Regions from separate parts of the Cytobacillus sp. FSL R5-0377 genome, predicted to be linked through region 2. Evidence: predicted binding sites of a transcription regulator. Region 2 holds the regulator's gene; the other holds the start of a gene.
What was found. Region 2 encodes CtsR, which represses protease genes until heat stress. Its sites were predicted from a motif close to ATGGTCAATAAAGGTCAAACA; they were not measured.
Positions count from the first base shown of each region.

Region 1: a site for CtsR is predicted at 6,917-6,937, ahead of clpP (ATP-dependent Clp endopeptidase proteolytic subunit ClpP). Genes of this name have one in related genera too.

Region 1 covers NZ_JBBORA010000001.1:3,064,228-3,073,433, forward strand. Annotated here, with positions in the region: gene NSQ49_RS15565 (tetratricopeptide repeat protein) at 1-1,043, shown strand, start outside; gene trxB (thioredoxin-disulfide reductase) at 1,171-2,121, shown strand; gene NSQ49_RS15575 (8-oxo-dGTP diphosphatase) at 2,454-2,912, shown strand; gene rapZ (RNase adapter RapZ) at 2,940-3,833, shown strand; gene NSQ49_RS15585 (gluconeogenesis factor YvcK family protein) at 3,830-4,807, shown strand; gene whiA (DNA-binding protein WhiA) at 4,927-5,877, shown strand; gene NSQ49_RS15595 (HPr family phosphocarrier protein) at 5,907-6,164, shown strand; gene clpP (ATP-dependent Clp endopeptidase proteolytic subunit ClpP) at 6,207-6,812, opposite strand; tRNA gene NSQ49_RS15605 (tRNA-Arg) at 7,108-7,179, shown strand; gene rpoN (RNA polymerase factor sigma-54) at 7,510-8,841, shown strand; gene NSQ49_RS15615 (glutaredoxin family protein) at 8,859-9,107, shown strand.
Region 2 covers NZ_JBBORA010000001.1:2,355,158-2,364,363, reverse strand. Annotated here, with positions in the region: rRNA gene NSQ49_RS12220 (23S ribosomal RNA) at 1-734, shown strand, start outside; rRNA gene rrf (5S ribosomal RNA) at 873-989, shown strand; gene NSQ49_RS12210 (IS1182 family transposase) at 1,128-2,486, opposite strand; gene NSQ49_RS12205 (IS110 family transposase) at 2,774-3,991, shown strand; gene NSQ49_RS12200 (hypothetical protein) at 4,906-5,037, opposite strand; gene NSQ49_RS12195 (CtsR family transcriptional regulator) at 5,229-5,690, shown strand; gene NSQ49_RS12190 (UvrB/UvrC motif-containing protein) at 5,714-6,262, shown strand; gene NSQ49_RS12185 (protein arginine kinase) at 6,265-7,344, shown strand; gene clpC (ATP-dependent protease ATP-binding subunit ClpC) at 7,349-9,206, shown strand, end outside.

The DNA.
Region 1 (9,206 bases), 710 kb from region 2:
TGATTACGAAGCAGGAACATGCACGGGAATTGCTGGAGTCGGGCCATTTTCCAAAAGCGGTAGAGATTCTGAATGCTGTTATTGATGAGTATCCGGAATATTGGTCTGCATACAATAATTTGGCCCTGGCGTATTTTTACCTGGGAGAAGTGCAAAAGGCATCAGATATTTTAGAGAAGGTGCTGGAGGAAAACCCGGGCAATCTCCATGCACTTTGCAATAAGCTGGTCTTTGCTTTTTACGAGCGGGATTTCAGACAGGTGCGCCTCTTAAAAGAAGCTCTGAAAAAAATTAAGCCGCTTTCGGTTGAACATCAGTTCAAGCTGGGTGCCACTTTTGCTTTGACCGGCGAGTATGAGGCTTCCTTTGCATGGCTTCGCAAGCTTCAGAAAAAAGGCTTTGAAGGGGACGGACCATTTTATTACTGGCTGTCCTATTCCGCTTATTTCACTGGACGTGAAGAACTGGCGAAATCAGCATGGAAGAAGGCAATTGAGATCAATCCGGAAAAAGAAGGCTTTGAGCCCTGGAACGATGAAAAAGTAACCGGCAGCGGCTTTGAAGACCATTATTCTTCTATATTGAAAAAGCTGGAAAGCGACTACATTGAAGAGCGGTTATTCGGCCTCTTCCTAACATCCGTATCCAGCAGAAGAGATGAAATCCTCACTTCTGAAGCTATTGTACGAAACAATAAGTTTTCAGCTATGGAGCAGGATTATCTTTCCTTCGTTCAAACAGAGCAGGAAGCGCCTGCTCAGGTTCAGGCTGCGCATGAAACAGCCCAGCTGTTTTATGAAAACTACCACCCGATCGGCACAGTGGAAGCCGGGCTATATTTAATGTGGTTTACTATTTTTGCAGAATTGACCAATAACCGGCAGAATATTAAAAATAAAAATGCTTGGGCGGCAGCCATAGAGTATGTCTGGCATAAGCTTCGGAACGAAAAGGTTTCCCAATCAAAAATTGCCGGAAGATACGGCATTTCCGCTTCGACGATGGGCAAATATGTTAAATCGGTGAACGACCGCCTTCATTGAGCAGATATTTGGACGAAACACAGGCCAATTTTATAGGATAACAGTAAGAAGGTCATACTATAATATGCGTATTTATAGAGTGTTTTATTTATTAATGGATTTCTGATTACTGAAGGAGTGACTCGCTGTGACTGAAGAAAAAATTTATGACGTCATTATCGCTGGTGCAGGACCGGCAGGAATGACTGCTGCTGTATATACATCCCGTGCAAATTTATCTACTCTCATGATTGAACGCGGTGTTCCGGGCGGACAAATGGCCAATACAGAAGAAGTGGAAAACTATCCTGGATTTGACCATATTTTAGGGCCGGATTTATCTACGAAAATGTTTGATCATGCGAAGAAATTTGGCGCTGAATATGCGTATGGAGATATTAAAGAAATCATTGACGGCGAAGAATACAAAACGGTTGTTGCCGGATCAAAGCAATATAAAGCGCGCTCAGTCATTATTTCCACCGGTGCCGAGTACAAAAAGCTTGGCATTCCTGGAGAGAAAGAGCTTGGAGGACGCGGAGTATCTTATTGTGCGGTCTGTGATGGAGCATTCTTTAAGGGCAAAGAGCTTGTAGTTGTCGGCGGCGGTGACTCCGCTGTTGAGGAAGGCGTATATTTGACGCGTTTTGCCTCTAAAGTGACAATCGTTCATAGACGGGATCAGCTTCGTGCGCAAGCGATTCTGCAGCAGCGTGCATTCGACAATGAAAAAATCGACTTTATCTGGAACACGACAGTGAAGGAAGTCAATGATAAGGACGGAAAAGTAGGCAGTGTAACGCTTGTGTCTGCTGAAACCGGTGAAGAAAGAGAATTCAAGGCAGATGGTGTCTTCATCTATATCGGCATGGTTCCTCTTTCCAAGCCGTTTGAAAGTCTTGGCATCACAAACGGCAATGGTTATATTGAAACAAATGACCGAATGGAAACAAAGGTGGAAGGCGTTTTTGCAGCAGGAGATATCCGCGAAAAATCCCTTCGCCAAATTGTTACAGCTACAGGTGATGGAAGCATCGCTGCTCAAAGCGCCCAGCACTATGTGGAAGAATTGAAAGAAAGCCTGAAAGCGAAGAAATAATTTTTAGAAAAAATAACCGCTTGTAGAAAAGATTAACAAAAAGTCATGCGGTTTTAATTCTCCTGTAACCTTGATGAAATAAAATTCGGGTAATATAGGAATAGAAATTGACCCCCTTTTAAAGATATAATCCTTTTTAAGCACAGGCATATGCCTGTGCTCTTTTTTTTGAGGTGACGATATATTTTAAAGAATGTTTTTGTAAACCTGTATTCATTGTGGCTCTATGACAAAAATAGTATAATGAAATGAATAAGAAACGCACGTTAGCCAGCCTTTGCTTTAAAGAAAATGGCGGCAGCGGTTGATTTTGAAAATAGAGGTGAAATGTGTTGCAGCGAGTCACGAACTGTGTGTTACTAAAAGAAGATAAAGTATTGCTTTTACAAAAGCCGAGAAGAGGCTGGTGGGTGGCTCCGGGCGGAAAGATGGAGCCGGGTGAATCAGTGAGGGACTCGTGCATCCGTGAGTTCAGGGAAGAAACAGGCATCTATCTGCGCAATCCGAATATTAAAGGCATCTTTACGTTTATCATGAAGGATGGCGAAAAGGTTGTGTCGGAGTGGATGATGTTTACTTTTTTGGCTACAGCTTCTGATGGGCTGAATCTGGATGAATCAGAGGAAGGAAAGCTTCGCTGGCATCCGTTTTCAGAGATAAAGAATCTGCCGATGGCTGCCGGTGATTCACATATTTTGGAGTATATGATTCATGGCCAGGGAATGATTTATGGAACATTCACGTATACGCCGGATTTTGAATTGCTTAGTTACAGGCTGGATCCAAGCTGAATTTGACAGATACAGGGGGAAATAAAAATGAGTACGGGTGCAGTTAATGATACTCAAATGGTGATTATTACGGGAATGTCAGGGGCGGGGAAAACAGTAGCGATCCAAAGTTTTGAAGATCTTGGCTTCTTCTGTGTAGACAACTTGCCGCCGACGCTGCTTCCTAAATTCCTTGAACTTATGAAGGAATCAGGGAATAAAATGAATAAGGTGGCATTGGTAATGGATTTGCGCGGCCGTGAGTTTTTTGACCACCTGTTTAAAGCGCTCGATGAATTGTCTGAGACATCCTGGGTCACTCCGCAGATTTTATATCTGGATGCGGATGATTCGACACTTGTCAGAAGGTATAAAGAAACAAGACGATTCCATCCCCTTGCACCTTCAGGATTGCCTCTTGAAGGCATCAAGCTTGAGCGGGAGCTGCTAGAGGAATTAAAAGGCAGGGCCCGGCTGATTTATAATACTTCACAAATGAAACCGAGGGAATTGCGCGAGAAAATTCTTACGGAATTCTCATTAAATAAAAAGACCATCTTTACTGTTAATGTCATGTCTTTTGGCTTTAAGCATGGAATTCCCATTGATGCCGACCTGGTATTCGATGTCCGGTTTCTTCCGAATCCTCATTATATTGAGCATATGAGGCCGAAGACAGGATTAGATGAAGAGGTATCCGCCTATGTGCTGAAATGGACTGAAACCAGTAAATTCCTTGAAAAGGTTACGGAGCTGCTGAGCTTTATGCTTCCGCATTATAAGCGGGAAGGGAAGGCTCAATTGGTTGTGGCAATTGGCTGTACGGGAGGCCAGCACCGTTCTGTAGCGCTGACGGAATATATTGCAGACTACTTCAGCAAGGATTATAATACGGCGATTACCCACCGGGATATCGACAGGAGAAAGGAAAACATCAAATGAACCGACAGCCAAGAATCGTCATCATCGGCGGAGGAACAGGGCTCCCTGTCCTCTTAAGGGGATTGAAGACGTATCCTGTAGATATTACTGCCATTGTGACAGTAGCCGATGATGGCGGCAGCTCAGGAAGATTGCGAAATGATCTTCATATCCCGCCGCCCGGTGACATCCGAAATGTGCTGGCAGCACTTTCAGATGTAGAGCCGCTCATTGAGGAGATGTTTCAGCACCGCTTTGCGACATCTAATGAGTTGTCCGGGCACTCGCTTGGCAATTTAATTCTCGCAGCAATGACCTCGATTACAGGAAACTTTGTTCACGCGATCCAGGAAATGAGCAAGGTCTTAAATGTAAGGGGAAAGGTGCTGCCGGCTGCCAACCAGAGTGTGGTCCTCCATGCTGAGATGGAAGATGGGACCATTGTATCGGGAGAATCTAAGATTCCTTATTCAGGCAAAAAAATTAAGCGGGTGTTTTTAACCCCTAAAAATATTAAAGCCCTTCCTGAATCACTGCAGGCTATTAGACAGGCTGATATGATTATTATTGGACCTGGAAGTTTATATACCAGTATTCTTCCGAATCTGCTTGTTCCTAAGCTGGGAAGGGAAGTCTGTCATTCGAAAGCAAAAAAGGTGTATATATGCAATTTAATGACACAGGCAGGCGAGACGCTCGATTATTCAGCAAGCGATCATGTAAAAGCGCTGTATGATCATATGGGCTGTGATTTTATCAATACCATCCTGGTTAATAATGAAGAGATTCCTGCCCATATTCAGGAGCGGTACAGCGAGGAAATGGCAAGGCCTGTTGTATATGATACAGGTGCTCTTTCCGAATTGGGCCTTAATATTATGCACGGTGAAATTGTCAGCCATGAAGGCGGGATCATTCGGCATGATACAAAAGAAGTTGCCCAAATGCTTTATAATTTAATTTTGCATGAAACCAATAGGCGTTTTAACGCGTAATATAAAGGTGTAAAAGGGCTTTTGTCAGTAAAAAAATAAACTGTGCATACGTTTGCTCAGCGGAGAATATCATTTTATATGTCTCTGGCTCAGCACTTTTACGGATAGGGGGTGAAGGGATGTCTTTCGCTTCGGAAACGAAAAAAGAATTGACGAACCTGGATTTAAAAGACTGCTGTGGCAAAGCGGAATTGTCCGCCTTGATCCGGATGAATGGTTCACTTTCTTTTTCCAGCCGGAAATTGATCGTGGATATACAGACGGAGAATGCAGCCATTGCAAGAAGGATTTATACACTGATTAAAAGGAATTACAGCGTTCAGGTCGAGCTGCTGGTCCGGAAAAAAATGCGGCTGAAAAAGAACAATGTATACATTGTCAGGCTGTCGGAACAGGCCAGCATGATTCTTGATGATCTGAAAATTTTAAGTGAGGGATTTGTTTTTACCCACGATATCTCAAAAGAGCTCATAAAAAAGAAATGCTGTAAGCGTTCTTATCTGCGCGGCGCATTCCTGGCCGGGGGATCGGTTAATAATCCGGAAACCTCTTCCTATCATCTGGAGATTGCTTCACTTTACAAGGAGCATAACGACTCCCTTTGTGAACTGATGAATACGTTCGGGCTGAATAGCAAAACGCTTGAACGGAAAAAAGGCTATATCACCTATTTAAAGGAGGCCGAAAAAATAACGGAGTTTCTGAATATTATCGGGGCGCATGCATCTTTGCTCCGGTTTGAAGACATCCGGATTGTCCGCGATATGAGAAACTCGGTCAATCGACTCGTGAATTGTGAAACAGCGAACTTAAACAAAACAATCGGGGCTGCCCTGCGTCAAGTGGAGAATATCCGGTTTATTGACCAGACAGTTGGACTTCAGGTTCTGCCCGACAAACTGAGGGAAATAGCCGAATTGCGTGTAGCATACCAGGATGTCACCTTAAAGGAGCTTGGGGAAATGGTCTCAGGCGGAAATATCAGCAAATCGGGCATTAATCATAGATTAAGAAAAATAGATGAAATCGCTGAGAAGCTCAGGGCAGGCAGCACCATAGATGCTCACTGACAGAGGCATCGGCAGGGAGGAGATAGACAATGGCAGAAAAACAGGTAGAAGTTAAGCTAAAGACAGGATTGCAGGCCCGTCCGGCAGCATTGTTCGTGCAAGAGGCCAATCGGTTCTCATCCGATATTTTCCTTGAGAAGGATGGGAAGAAGGTAAATGCGAAAAGCATTATGGGACTAATGAGCCTGGCTGTAAGCTCAGGATCAGTTATTACCCTGAAGGCAGAGGGGAACGACGAAAACGAGGCTCTGGAAGCATTGGCAAACTATATTCAGAAGGAAAACTAAAACAACTCGCATCGGAGAGATGCGAGTTGTTTTTTGCTTTTTTTATTTATCCTTCTTCTCATCCAAAGAGTTTCTGGAAATGATTTGGTCTACCAAGCCGTATTCAAGAGCTCTTTCAGCTGTCATAAAGTTATCGCGGTCCGTGTCTTTTGCAATGACTTCAAGCGGCTGTCCAGTACGCTCTGAAAGGATGGTGTTTAATTTTTCGCGAAGGAAAAGGATGCGCTTTGCAGCGATTTCAATTTCAGTCGCTTGTCCCTGTGCACCGCCAAGTGGCTGGTGAATCATAACCTCAGCGTTTGGAAGGGCAAAACGCTTGCCTTTTTCACCTGCTGCAAGAAGGAATGCACCCATTGATGCAGCCATACCGATACAAATGGTTTGTACTTTTGGCTTAATGAATTGCATCGTATCATAAATAGCCATACCAGCTGTAATGCTTCCGCCAGGGCTATTAATGTAAATGGAAATGTCCTTTTCAGGGTTTTCTGCTTCAAGGAATAACAGCTGGGCAACAATGGAGTTTGCCACATTATCATCAATTCCGCTTCCGAGCATAATGATGCGGTCTTTTAAAAGGCGTGAATAGATATCATAAGCACGCTCCCCGCGATTTGTCTGTTCAATAACTGTAGGGATTAAGTTCATTTTCCAATTCCTCCTTCAAGATAAGGTCAACATACAAGCTGAACAAGCATGTTCTTCCAAGTAAAGAAAATTTTTTAACTCCTATGTATTATCATGATACACTGATGGTCAATTAAGGTCAAACAAATCGCTCCTGATTCGTTCGACACTTTTTTCTGTGCTGTCCTATCTCATTCCATGATACCCATTGTTCCAATTTTTAAAACTAAAAGGAGGCTTGCAAAGTGAATAAACATAGCATATAATTAATTATCGTAGCGGCTGAGCGCTTGGTCAGCCAGTTTAAAACCTATTTGCCCTCGTGGTGCAACGGATAGCACGTGAGATTCCGGTTCTTAAGATGTGGGTTCGATTCCTGCCGAGGGCGCTAACAAAACTCCTTGTCTGATATGGACAGGGAGTTTTTACTTTTTATACTAACCGTAAATAAATTTGGCCAAAGTGCACATAAAAACTTTTATCCGAAAGTAAATTGGCCTTATCCGCAAATAAATCTATAATAGACCTCCTTATCTTATCTGCATTTCAAAAAAACCATAAAATTCGCAGGTTTCACCATAAAAAATGAATATTCCCCCCTCTGCCATGCATATTGTGAAGTATTCAGAAAGCAGTTCGGTGCGAATGGCGATTGCCAGGAAATTTCCATACAACATTTTGTGTGAATATTGTAAAATGGGGACAGGGGGAATGTATGATGAATTTGAAAGCTGGGTTATGGCAGCAGCAGACAATGAAACTAACGATGACACAGGAGCTGACGCAGGCGATTGCCCTTCTGCAATACAGCACACAGGAGCTTTCTGCTTTCCTGGAAAGCAAAGCGCTTGAAAATCCCCTTTTAAAATTAGAGTCCGGTCATGTCAAAACAATGGATCCCCGCTATGACCGCGTCAAACCGACGAGGATAAAACCCGAAAAAGATAAAATAAATTGGATTGAGCAGATTGGCTGCGGAAAGACTATGATGCTTGATGAACATTTGAAATCCCAGCTTCATTTGAAGTTAAACCGGGATGAACAAAAAGTGATAAAGCATCTTATTGATAGCCTTGATGAAAACGGTTACTTGCGGGCGGATCTAAAAGCTTCGGCCAATGCTCTTAAGGTTCCCCTTGAAAAAGTGGAGCAAATGCTTGAGGAATTGCAGGAACTCGACCCTGCCGGTATTGGTGCAAGAAATCTTCAGGAGTGCCTGTCCCTCCAGATTAAGAGACTGCCGGAAGAGAATGAACTGGCTGAAGTCATTATAGATGAATACTTTACCCTTTTTGCAGAGAAGAAATGGAAAGAAATTGCCAAACAGCTAGGTGTGGAGCTTAAAGACATACAGGCCGTATTCGACCTTGTCCAGACCCTGAATCCAAGACCGGCTTCATCCTTCCAGAGCGAAAAATCCGCCTATATTACTCCGGACGTGATTGTTCAGTGGGATGGCAGCTCTTTTTCCGTCAGTGTGTTTGATGAAGTGCTTCCGAAAATCAGTTTTAATGAACCATATTACAAAAAGTTTTCGGCTGCTGGTGATCGAAATGTCAGCCGCTTCTTGCAGGAAAAGCAGCAGGATTACCAGTGGATTCTTAGAAGCATCGAGCAGAGGAAAGAGACTCTTGCAAATGTAACTCTTAAAATCGTTGAGAAGCAGCAGGACTTTTTTATAAAAGGACCTGCCCATCTGAAGCCGATGACAATGAAGGAAATTTCAGATGAACTCGACATTCATGAATCGACAGTGAGCAGGGCCGTCCGGGAGAAATATGCGCAAACACCATTCGGGACGTTCGAGCTGAGATCGTTCTTTTCCAGCACGATCAAAACAACATCCGATGAAAATACATCATCACAGCAGGTCAAGACGATGATCGGTAAAATGATAGAAAAAGAAAATAAACAAAAGCCGTTATCCGATCAAGAGCTTGTGAAGCTGCTGAAGGAAAATGAGGGAATGGTTGTCAGCAGAAGGACGATTGCTAAATATCGGGATCAGCTGGGTATCCCATCATCTTCCAAACGGAAAAGGTATGATTGACAAAGGAGATTTGCTGAGTGAAACAGCCAGAACTAGTGTTTTATACACGCAGCAGATGCCCGCTGTGTGATAAAGCTAAAAGTGTGTTAGCACAACTAAAGAAGGAATATGACTTTAAGTTAATTGAGAAAGATATTGATGAGAGCGATGAGCTGACTGAGAAGTACGGACTCATGATTCCGGTTGTAGAAATTGATGGGCATGAAGTGCAATTCGGGCACATTGACCCCATTACAGTGGGTGAAGCGCTTACAGAAAAAAACTGAGTTTTATCAGTTGATTTCAATACTCACTCTTGCTATTATGAAGGAGAAGCAAGGGTGATTTTTTTTCGGTAAGTGGGACATAATATGTCTATGCGGGAC
Region 2 (9,206 bases):
TGGGATACTACCCTGGCTGTATTGAAATTCTAACCCGCGCCCCTTATCGGGGCGGGAGACAGTGTCAGGTGGGCAGTTTGACTGGGGCGGTCGCCTCCTAAAAAGTAACGGAGGCGCCCAAAGGTTCCCTCAGAATGGTTGGAAATCATTCGCAGAGTGTAAAGGCACAAGGGAGCTTGACTGCGAGACCTACAAGTCGAGCAGGGACGAAAGTCGGGCTTAGTGATCCGGTGGTTCCGCATGGAAGGGCCATCGCTCAACGGATAAAAGCTACCCCGGGGATAACAGGCTTATCTCCCCCAAGAGTCCACATCGACGGGGAGGTTTGGCACCTCGATGTCGGCTCATCGCATCCTGGGGCTGTAGTCGGTCCCAAGGGTTGGGCTGTTCGCCCATTAAAGCGGTACGCGAGCTGGGTTCAGAACGTCGTGAGACAGTTCGGTCCCTATCCGTCGTGGGCGCAGGAAATTTGAGAGGAGCTGTCCTTAGTACGAGAGGACCGGGATGGACGCACCGCTGGTGTACCAGTTGTCTTGCCAAAGGCATCGCTGGGTAGCTATGTGCGGAAGGGATAAGTGCTGAAAGCATCTAAGCATGAAGCCCCCCTCGAGATGAGATTTCCCATAGCGTCAAGCTAGTAAGATCCCTGAAAGATGATCAGGTTGATAGGTCAGAGGTGGAAGCGTGGCGACATGTGGAGCTGACTGATACTAATCGATCGAGGACTTAACCAAAACGAAAAGCGGAGGCGACTGTTCAACTTCGAGAGAAGTTAGGAGCCGAAGCTAGACAAGTCATTGGTGAATACTCGGCAAAATGCTTCTTCATACATTATCTAGTTTTGAGGGAACGAAGTTTCTTCAACCAAATAGTCCGGTGGCGATAGCGAGAAGGTCACACCCGTTCCCATACCGAACACGGAAGTTAAGCTTCTCAGCGCCGATGGTAGTTGGGGGCTGTCCCCCTGTGAGAGTAGGACGTTGCCGGGCAAATGAAAGAGCACCTGATGGGTGCTCTCAGTTTGTAGACAAAAGGGGTTCGGAATAGCCTTATTCCGGACCCTTTTTACTTTTTTATTGGACTTGAAAGCATTTTTTCATGACTGTAAACCTCTCCGAGGTCATCTTCTAGGCTATTACTGGGCCTTGCCAAGTCCAGTTGGCCATTTTCTTTAAATTCATGGCAGCGAAAGTAAGCATCGCCTGCATTGACAATTTTTTAAGTCCCCTTAAAGTTGTCCAACGCATGCCATGCTTTTCTTTTGCATCTGCGAAAACACGTTCAATTGTTTCTTTTCGCTTCTCATAGATTTTTTTGACGTTTTGATGGTGGCGAAGGTGGTCTGCCTCTTCCAAATGTTCCTCCCACACATGACGTTGAATGAGCTTTTGGTGCGCTTGACTCTGTGTGCATTGAGACAAGAACGGGCATCCAGCACAAATTCGCGGATCTGATTTATATTGACGATAACCTTCCTTTGTAGTCGTTTTATACTTTAATATCTCACCAGCTGGGCAAATGTAACAGTCAAAATGCTCATCATAAACATACTCATGTTTTCTGAAGAAACCCTCTTTTGTGCGAGGTCGTGTGTAAGGTAAAGCAGGTGTGATGTCGTTTTTCAATAAGTAGCTCGTGATAGCAGGTGTTTTATAGGCTGCGTCGGCCGCAACAGCTTCTGGTTTACTAACTTTCTCAATGACTTGTTCTACCAATGGCTCTAAAATATGACTATCATGCGTGTTACCAGGGGTTACAGTTGTGCCTAGTACAAAGCCGTTGCGATCTGCGGCAGCGTGAAAAGAATAGGCGAACTGTTTTGTACGCTCATCTTTTACATAGTATCCACTCTCTGGGTCAGTTGTACTTTCCTTAGTTTCTTTGAATTCTTCCTTATCAAACTTATCTGGCGGAAAAGGCTTTTTTCCATGATCTTCACGATCTCGATTAATTTCTTCTTGAAGGCGTTGTTGATAGGCACGGGTTTCTTTTCGAACAACTTTCTTTTCAAATTTCCGTTTATTCGCACTCGCTTTTACATGAGTAGAATCTACAAAAACATGTTCTGCACTTATTAAATTCTTTTCAGCTGCAGCTTTTAAAATTCGATAGAATATCTGTTCAAAGAGATCGGTATTTTTAAATCGGCGCTCATAGTTTTTTCCGAAAGTTGAGAAGTGAGGAACTTTATCGTGGAAGCCGTATCCTAAAAACCACCGATAGGCCATATTTGTTTTCAATTCCTCAATTGTTTGACGCATGGAGCGAATACCGAAGGTATATTGAATGAATGTGAGTTTGATTAAGATAACAGGGTCAATACTTGGGCGTCCTACTTCTGAATACATATCTTTCACCAAATCATAGACAAAGGAAAAATCAATCGCCGCTTCAATTTTGCGAACCAAATGGTCCGCTGGGACAAGTTCATCTAATGCAATCATTTCGATTTGATCCCGTTGAATTGGATTATGTTTAGAAAGCATCTTAATCACCTCAAGTATCGTATTACTTCTATTTTAAAACAAAAAACATACTAAGATTAGTAGTGCTGACCAAGGCATTGGTTGGCACTACTATTTTTTTATATAGTAGAAGTGAAGAATAGGTCGTTGCAGTCTTAGGATCTTAGAATCCGTACAAAAAACTGACCTTCTTCACTTACCTTATTCGAATCAGGTTTAAGTATGTTGGATCCTTGAGATCGTGTATAAGAAATGGGAGTCGATAAGAGTAAGTGAGGGAACTTCAAAACTTTTTTGGGGGAAATAACGTGAAACATGTCATCGCATTTGATGTAAGTATGGGCAAAAGCTACATGGTAATTTACAACACACTAAAAAAGTGTATTTATGAAGGAGAAATCAAGCATTCACGGCCTGAATTTGAAAACTTAAAGAAGAGGATCGACAGATTAACAGAAGGTTATGGTGAACAGCCACATATTGTATTTGAATCAACTGGGGTCTATTCCAGGCAATTGGAGCGGTTTATGAATGTAAATGGTTTTTCCTATTGTTCCTTGAATCCCCTGGAAGCTAAGCTCCAGTGCGACTCCTTGAGGATCCACAAAACGGATAAGAGTGATGCCCACCAACTTGCCCTTACCCACTTTTCAACGCAAAGGACTAATCGAAATGGCACAGAAGATCTTTTTCTCCAATTGAAGTCGCTATCCCGATTTTACAGTGAACTTGATGACGAGTTATCCGTAACACGCAACCGCATGCATAAAGTTATTCAGCTAACCTTTCCGGAACTGGAAAAAATCTTTACAACCAAATCAGAGCTATTCCTCAATATTGTTCAATTGTACCCACATCCAGACTTGGTGCTCCAACATTCAAAAACGGTTATAAAGAACAAAATCCGGACAAACACTGATAAGAATATTTCTACCGCAAGGGCTGAAAAAAAAGCTACTCAATTGCTTGAAGCAGCGCATTTATCATTTCCTGCCGTTTCGTCAACCGATGTCCTGTGTAGCCAGCTGATATCTTACGCTAGGCGTTACCAGGAACTCCTATCCATGAAAGAAAGGTGTATCGAGGACATGGCGCAACTAGCAGAAAGCCGGGCTGAATACCATATTCTCCTCAGTTTCCCGGGGATTGGCTCAAACACCGCAGTACGTCTAATGGCAGAAATAGGGGATATTAGACGTTTTGAAAACAATAAGCAGCTAAACGCATACGCTGGTATTGATATTCGCCGTTACCAATCAGGTAAAACCTTTTACAAGGACAAGATTAATAAACGTGGCAATAAGCATTTACGTAAGCTCCTTTTTATCATTATCCAGAACATGATTAAACTACGCCGTTTCAGTCAAAACCATATTGTTGATTATTACGATAAATTAAAAACGCAACCCTATAACAAGTGCCATAAGGTTGCATCCATTGCCTGTGTGAATAAGCTTTTGAAGATTATCTTCCACCTTATTACACACAATATGAACTATGACTTCCGGTTAGCCACCCAATCATAGTTTAGTACATAATACCACAAAGGCAGGTCTAGTTAAAAAACGCGAAATCACTAGGCCTATTAGGTATACCTATAAATCTGGCCCCTCTTCAAACACAACGTTGAAGGGGATTCATTTATACAGAAAATAAATTAACGGTTTAAAGGTGCTTGACTAATCGTAAGAAAGACTGCAGACAAGCTCAATTTTCATTGAGTTTGTCGACAGTCTGAGAGCACCTGATGGGTGCTCTTTTTTGTGTGTATGAAGGAGCGATCAGAAAAAAATTTGGGCTTTAGTTTAAAAGGAATTATACCTATATGTGCCACTTTGCGCAGCAAATGTGCCGCTTTCAGACATATAGGTGCCAGAACAAACTTTTATGTGCCACACCTTATTCTCCGTCTGGTTTAAAATTCAAAGCTGTTCTCTCTAAAGATAAATAGTGCTAAATGTTAGATAAACTTCAAAGTGTGCTAGATAAATTCAAATTTATGTTAGATAAAACCCAGAACATGCTAGATACCATCTGAAGCCGAAACCAATAAAATAACACTGATTAAAACCTCTCTCCTTCATATAACCTCGACTATTACAGGCTTATTCAGAGGTTCACCCACCAAAAAAGGATAACCTACTCAAAAAAGAACCTGATGGGTGCCCTATTTTTGTATGTTTGAAAGATTTTGCGATCAGAAAAATAAATTTGGACTGCAGTTTAAAAGGAATTACACCTATATGTGCCACTTTGCGCAGTATATCTGCAGCTTTTTCATTTTAAGCGCAGCTTTCAGACATATAGGTGCCAGAACCAAAATATATGTGCCACACCTTATTTCTTCATATATTTTAAAATTCAAATCCGTTCTCTTTAAAGATAACCTCCCCAAATACGAGATAAACTCCAAAACCTGCTCGATAAATCCAAAATCTTGTTAGATAAATTCACAGTCATGTAAGATAAATCCCCAAACCTGCCAGATAAATTCCCCAGCAAACCCCGCTTCAGAAAATCCAAAAACTGCGCACGTGCAGAAAGCTCCGACCAGCATAATCCACCCCTCCATAAAAATCTTCTCCCATCCAAGCACAAACCCGCCTAATCAAAAATATATTGTTATCGACATTAACTTCCATTTTCAGGTTTGGGAAGTCAAAAAATGGGGGAAAATTATTAGTACCCGCCAATTGCAAGAAATTACATAAATCATGTATAATTAATGTCAAATATAGTCAAAGTCAGATAGGGGGAGGCCTGGTGAGGAATATATCCGACATAATTGAAAATTATCTCAAACAGGTTTTGGAGAAAAGCGAAAGGGAAATCGTGGAAATTAAAAGAAGCGAAATTGCTGACAAATTCCAATGTGTTCCTTCTCAGATCAATTATGTGATCAACACCCGTTTTACGATTGAAAAAGGATATGCAGTAGAAAGTAAGCGGGGAGGCGGGGGCTTCATCCGGATTATGAAAGTCCAATCCTATGACCATGCTGATTTGATTGACCAGTTAATATCTTTGGTGCAGAGCAGAATTGCCCAGAGCAGTGCAGAGAATGTTATCTACCGTCTGGTAGAAGAAGAGATTATAACAAACAGGGAAGCCAAAATAATGCTTAGTGTTATAGACCGTTCTGTCCTATATATAGACCTTCCATTCAGGGATGAGCTGAGGGCAAGAATGCTTAAGGCAATGTTAACCACTTTAAAATATAAATAGTAGTGAGCTGGAGAGGTGAAGTCATGATTTGTCAGGAATGTAATCAAAGGCCGGCCACGCTGCACTTTACAAAGGTTGTAAATGGCGAGAAAGCAGAGTTTCATCTTTGCGAGAAATGTGCGCAGGAAAAAGGTGAAATGTTTATGCTGGGCAGCGGGTCCGGTTTTTCAATAAATAATTTGCTTGCTGGCCTTTTGAATATTCAGCCTGCCTTTCAGGGATCGGGCCAGGATCCTTTTCAGCAGGAGAAGGTTCTGCAGTGTGAGCAATGCTCCCTAACCTTTCAGCAATTTAAAAAAGTTGGCCGTTTTGGATGTGCCAGCTGCTATGAGACTTTTAAAGATCAGCTGAATCCCATTCTTAGAAGGCTGCACAGCGGAAATGCCTCACACAGCGGGAAAATTCCTGCACGAATTGGGGGAACCATTCATTTGCGCAGGAATATTGAGGATTTAAAAAATCTCATAAAAGAAATGATTTCCAAAGAAGAGTTTGAGAGAGCGGCAGAATTGAGAGACGAAATTAGAAAGCTGGAAAAACAGCTCAATGCCGATCAAAAGGGAGGGGAGTAAGCTTGTCGCTGGAACGTTTTATCAATCAAGCTATCAGCTCCTGGATGAGTGCTGAAGGACCTGATTCCGATATTGTGTTAAGTTCAAGAATCAGACTCGCCCGCAATATAAAGCAATATAAATTCCCTACTTTATTTTCTAATGAAGAAGCAGAAGCAATCATTAAAAAAATAAAGGCTAGGGTGGAGCATTCTCCTTTTTCAAAACTTGGGGAAATGGAGCTTTTATTAATGGATAATCTTCAGCCTCTTCAAAAAAGAGTGCTGATGGAAAAGCATCTGATCAGCCCCCATCTTGCTGAGAATTCAACTCATGGTGCCTGCCTTCTTTCTGAGAATGAAGAAGTCAGCATCATGATTAATGAAGAAGACCATATAAGGATTCAATGTCTGTTTCCGGGGTTTCAGCTCTCTGAAGCCTTAAATATGGCGAATGAAATAGATGATTGGCTGGAGGAAGAAGCCGATTATGCATTTAATGAAGATATTGGCTTTTTAACAAGCTGCCCTACAAATGTAGGAACAGGGCTCAGGGCATCGGTTATGATGCATTTGCCTGGCCTCGTTCTCACACAGCAAATGAACCGGATTATTCCGGCAATTAACCAGTTAGGTTTAGTTGTTAGAGGAATTTACGGGGAAGGCAGCGAAGCTTTAGGTAACATCTTTCAGGTGTCCAATCAGATTACTCTCGGAAAGTCAGAAGAGGATATCGCCGAGGATCTGAAAAGCGTTGTCAGTCAGCTGATTTCTCAGGAAAGATCGGCAAGGGAAGCATTAGCAAAGACTTCTAACATACAATTAGAAGATAGAGTCTTCCGCTCTTATGGCATTTTATCAAACAGCCGAATCATTGAATCAAAGGAAGCAGCACAATGCCTGTCTGATGTTCGCCTGGGGATTGATATGAAGTACATTCAAAACATATCAAAAAATATATTAAATGAGCTGATGATTCTGACACAGCCAGGCTTCCTGCAGCAATATGCAGGCGGGCCGCTCAGACCGCATGAACGCGATATCCGCAGAGCTTCACTAATCAGGGAAAGATTAAAAATGGAAGATCAAGAGTTGGGAGGATGAAATTATGATGTTCGGACGATTTACGGAAAGAGCTCAAAAGGTATTGGCTTTAGCACAGGAGGAAGCAATCCGTTTAGGACATAATAACATCGGAACAGAGCATATTCTGCTTGGGCTTGTACGCGAAGGTGAAGGAATTGCGGCTAAAGCTCTGTATGCATTGGGCCTCGGCTCTGATAAGATCCAAAAAGAGGTTGAGAATTTAATCGGCAGGGGGCAGGATGCTTCCCAGACCATTCACTATACACCGCGTGCCAAGAAAGTGATTGAACTTTCCATGGACGAAGCAAGGAAGCTTGGCCATTCCTATGTAGGAACAGAGCATATCCTGCTTGGCCTGATCCGTGAGGGTGAAGGCGTTGCTGCTAGGGTTCTGAATAACCTTGGAGTCAGCCTCAATAAAGCGCGCCAGCAGGTGCTGCAGCTGTTAGGCAGCAATGAGTCCGGCAGCCATCAGGGAGGAGCAGCGGCAAATGCGAACACACCGACACTGGATGGATTAGCACGCGACCTGACTGCTATTGCCAGAGAAGGAAGCCTTGATCCGGTAATAGGACGAAGCAAAGAAATCCAGCGTGTGATTGAAGTATTAAGCCGCAGGACGAAAAACAACCCGGTTCTGATTGGTGAGCCAGGGGTAGGTAAAACAGCCATAGCAGAAGGCTTGGCACAGCAGATCATTAACAATGAAGTGCCGGAGACTCTTCGCGATAAAAGGGTAATGACGCTTGATATGGGTACAGTGGTTGCCGGAACGAAGTACCGCGGTGAATTTGAAGATCGCCTGAAGAAGGTAATGGATGAAATCAGGCAGGCAGGAAACATCATTTTATTCATTGACGAGCTTCATACATTAATCGGTGCAGGAGGAGCAGAAGGTGCGATTGATGCTTCCAACATTCTAAAGCCATCTCTTGCCCGCGGAGAGCTTCAGTGTATCGGTGCCACTACTCTTGATGAATATAGAAAATACATCGAGAAGGATGCGGCACTTGAAAGAAGGTTCCAGCCTATTACAGTTGATGAGCCGACAGCAGAAGAATCTGTTCAAATTCTTGAGGGTCTGCGGGACCGTTACGAGGCTCATCACCGCGTAACCATTACAGACGCAGCGATTGAAGCAGCCGTAAAGCTGTCAGACCGCTACATTTCAGACCGCTTCCTTCCGGATAAGGCGATTGATTTAATTGATGAAGCGGGTTCAAAGGTAAGACTGCGCTCTTATACTACGCCTCCAAATCTGAAAGAGCTGGAGGTTAAGCTCGAGGATGTAAGAAAAGAGAAAGATGCTGCCGTTCAAAGCCAGGAATTCGAAAAAGCGGCTTCATTGAGAGATACAGAGCAGCGCCTGCGTGAACAGCTGGAAGAAACGAAGAAATCGTGGAAAGAAAAGCAGGGCAAGGAAAACAGTGAAGTGACCGTTGAAGACATTGCCAATGTGGTTGCCAGCTGGACTGGAATTCCTGTTTCGAAGCTTGCCCAGACTGAAACTGAAAAGCTTCTTAATCTGGAAGAAATTCTTCACTCCCGTGTAATCGGGCAGGAAGAAGCCGTTAAGGCCATTTCGAAGGCTGTCCGCCGTGCCCGTGCTGGCCTTAAAGATCCAAAGCGCCCGATTGGCTCATTTGTCTTCCTTGGGCCGACAGGAGTAGGTAAAACAGAGCTCGCCCGTGCCCTTGCAGAAGCGATGTTCGGTGACGAGGATGCAATGATCCGCATCGATATGTCAGAATACATGGAGAAGCACTCTACATCCCGTCTGGTCGGTTCACCTCCAGGTTATGTAGGGTATGAAGAAGGCGGACAATTAACCGAAAAAGTCCGCAGAAAACCATATTCTGTTGTGCTTCTCGATGAAATTG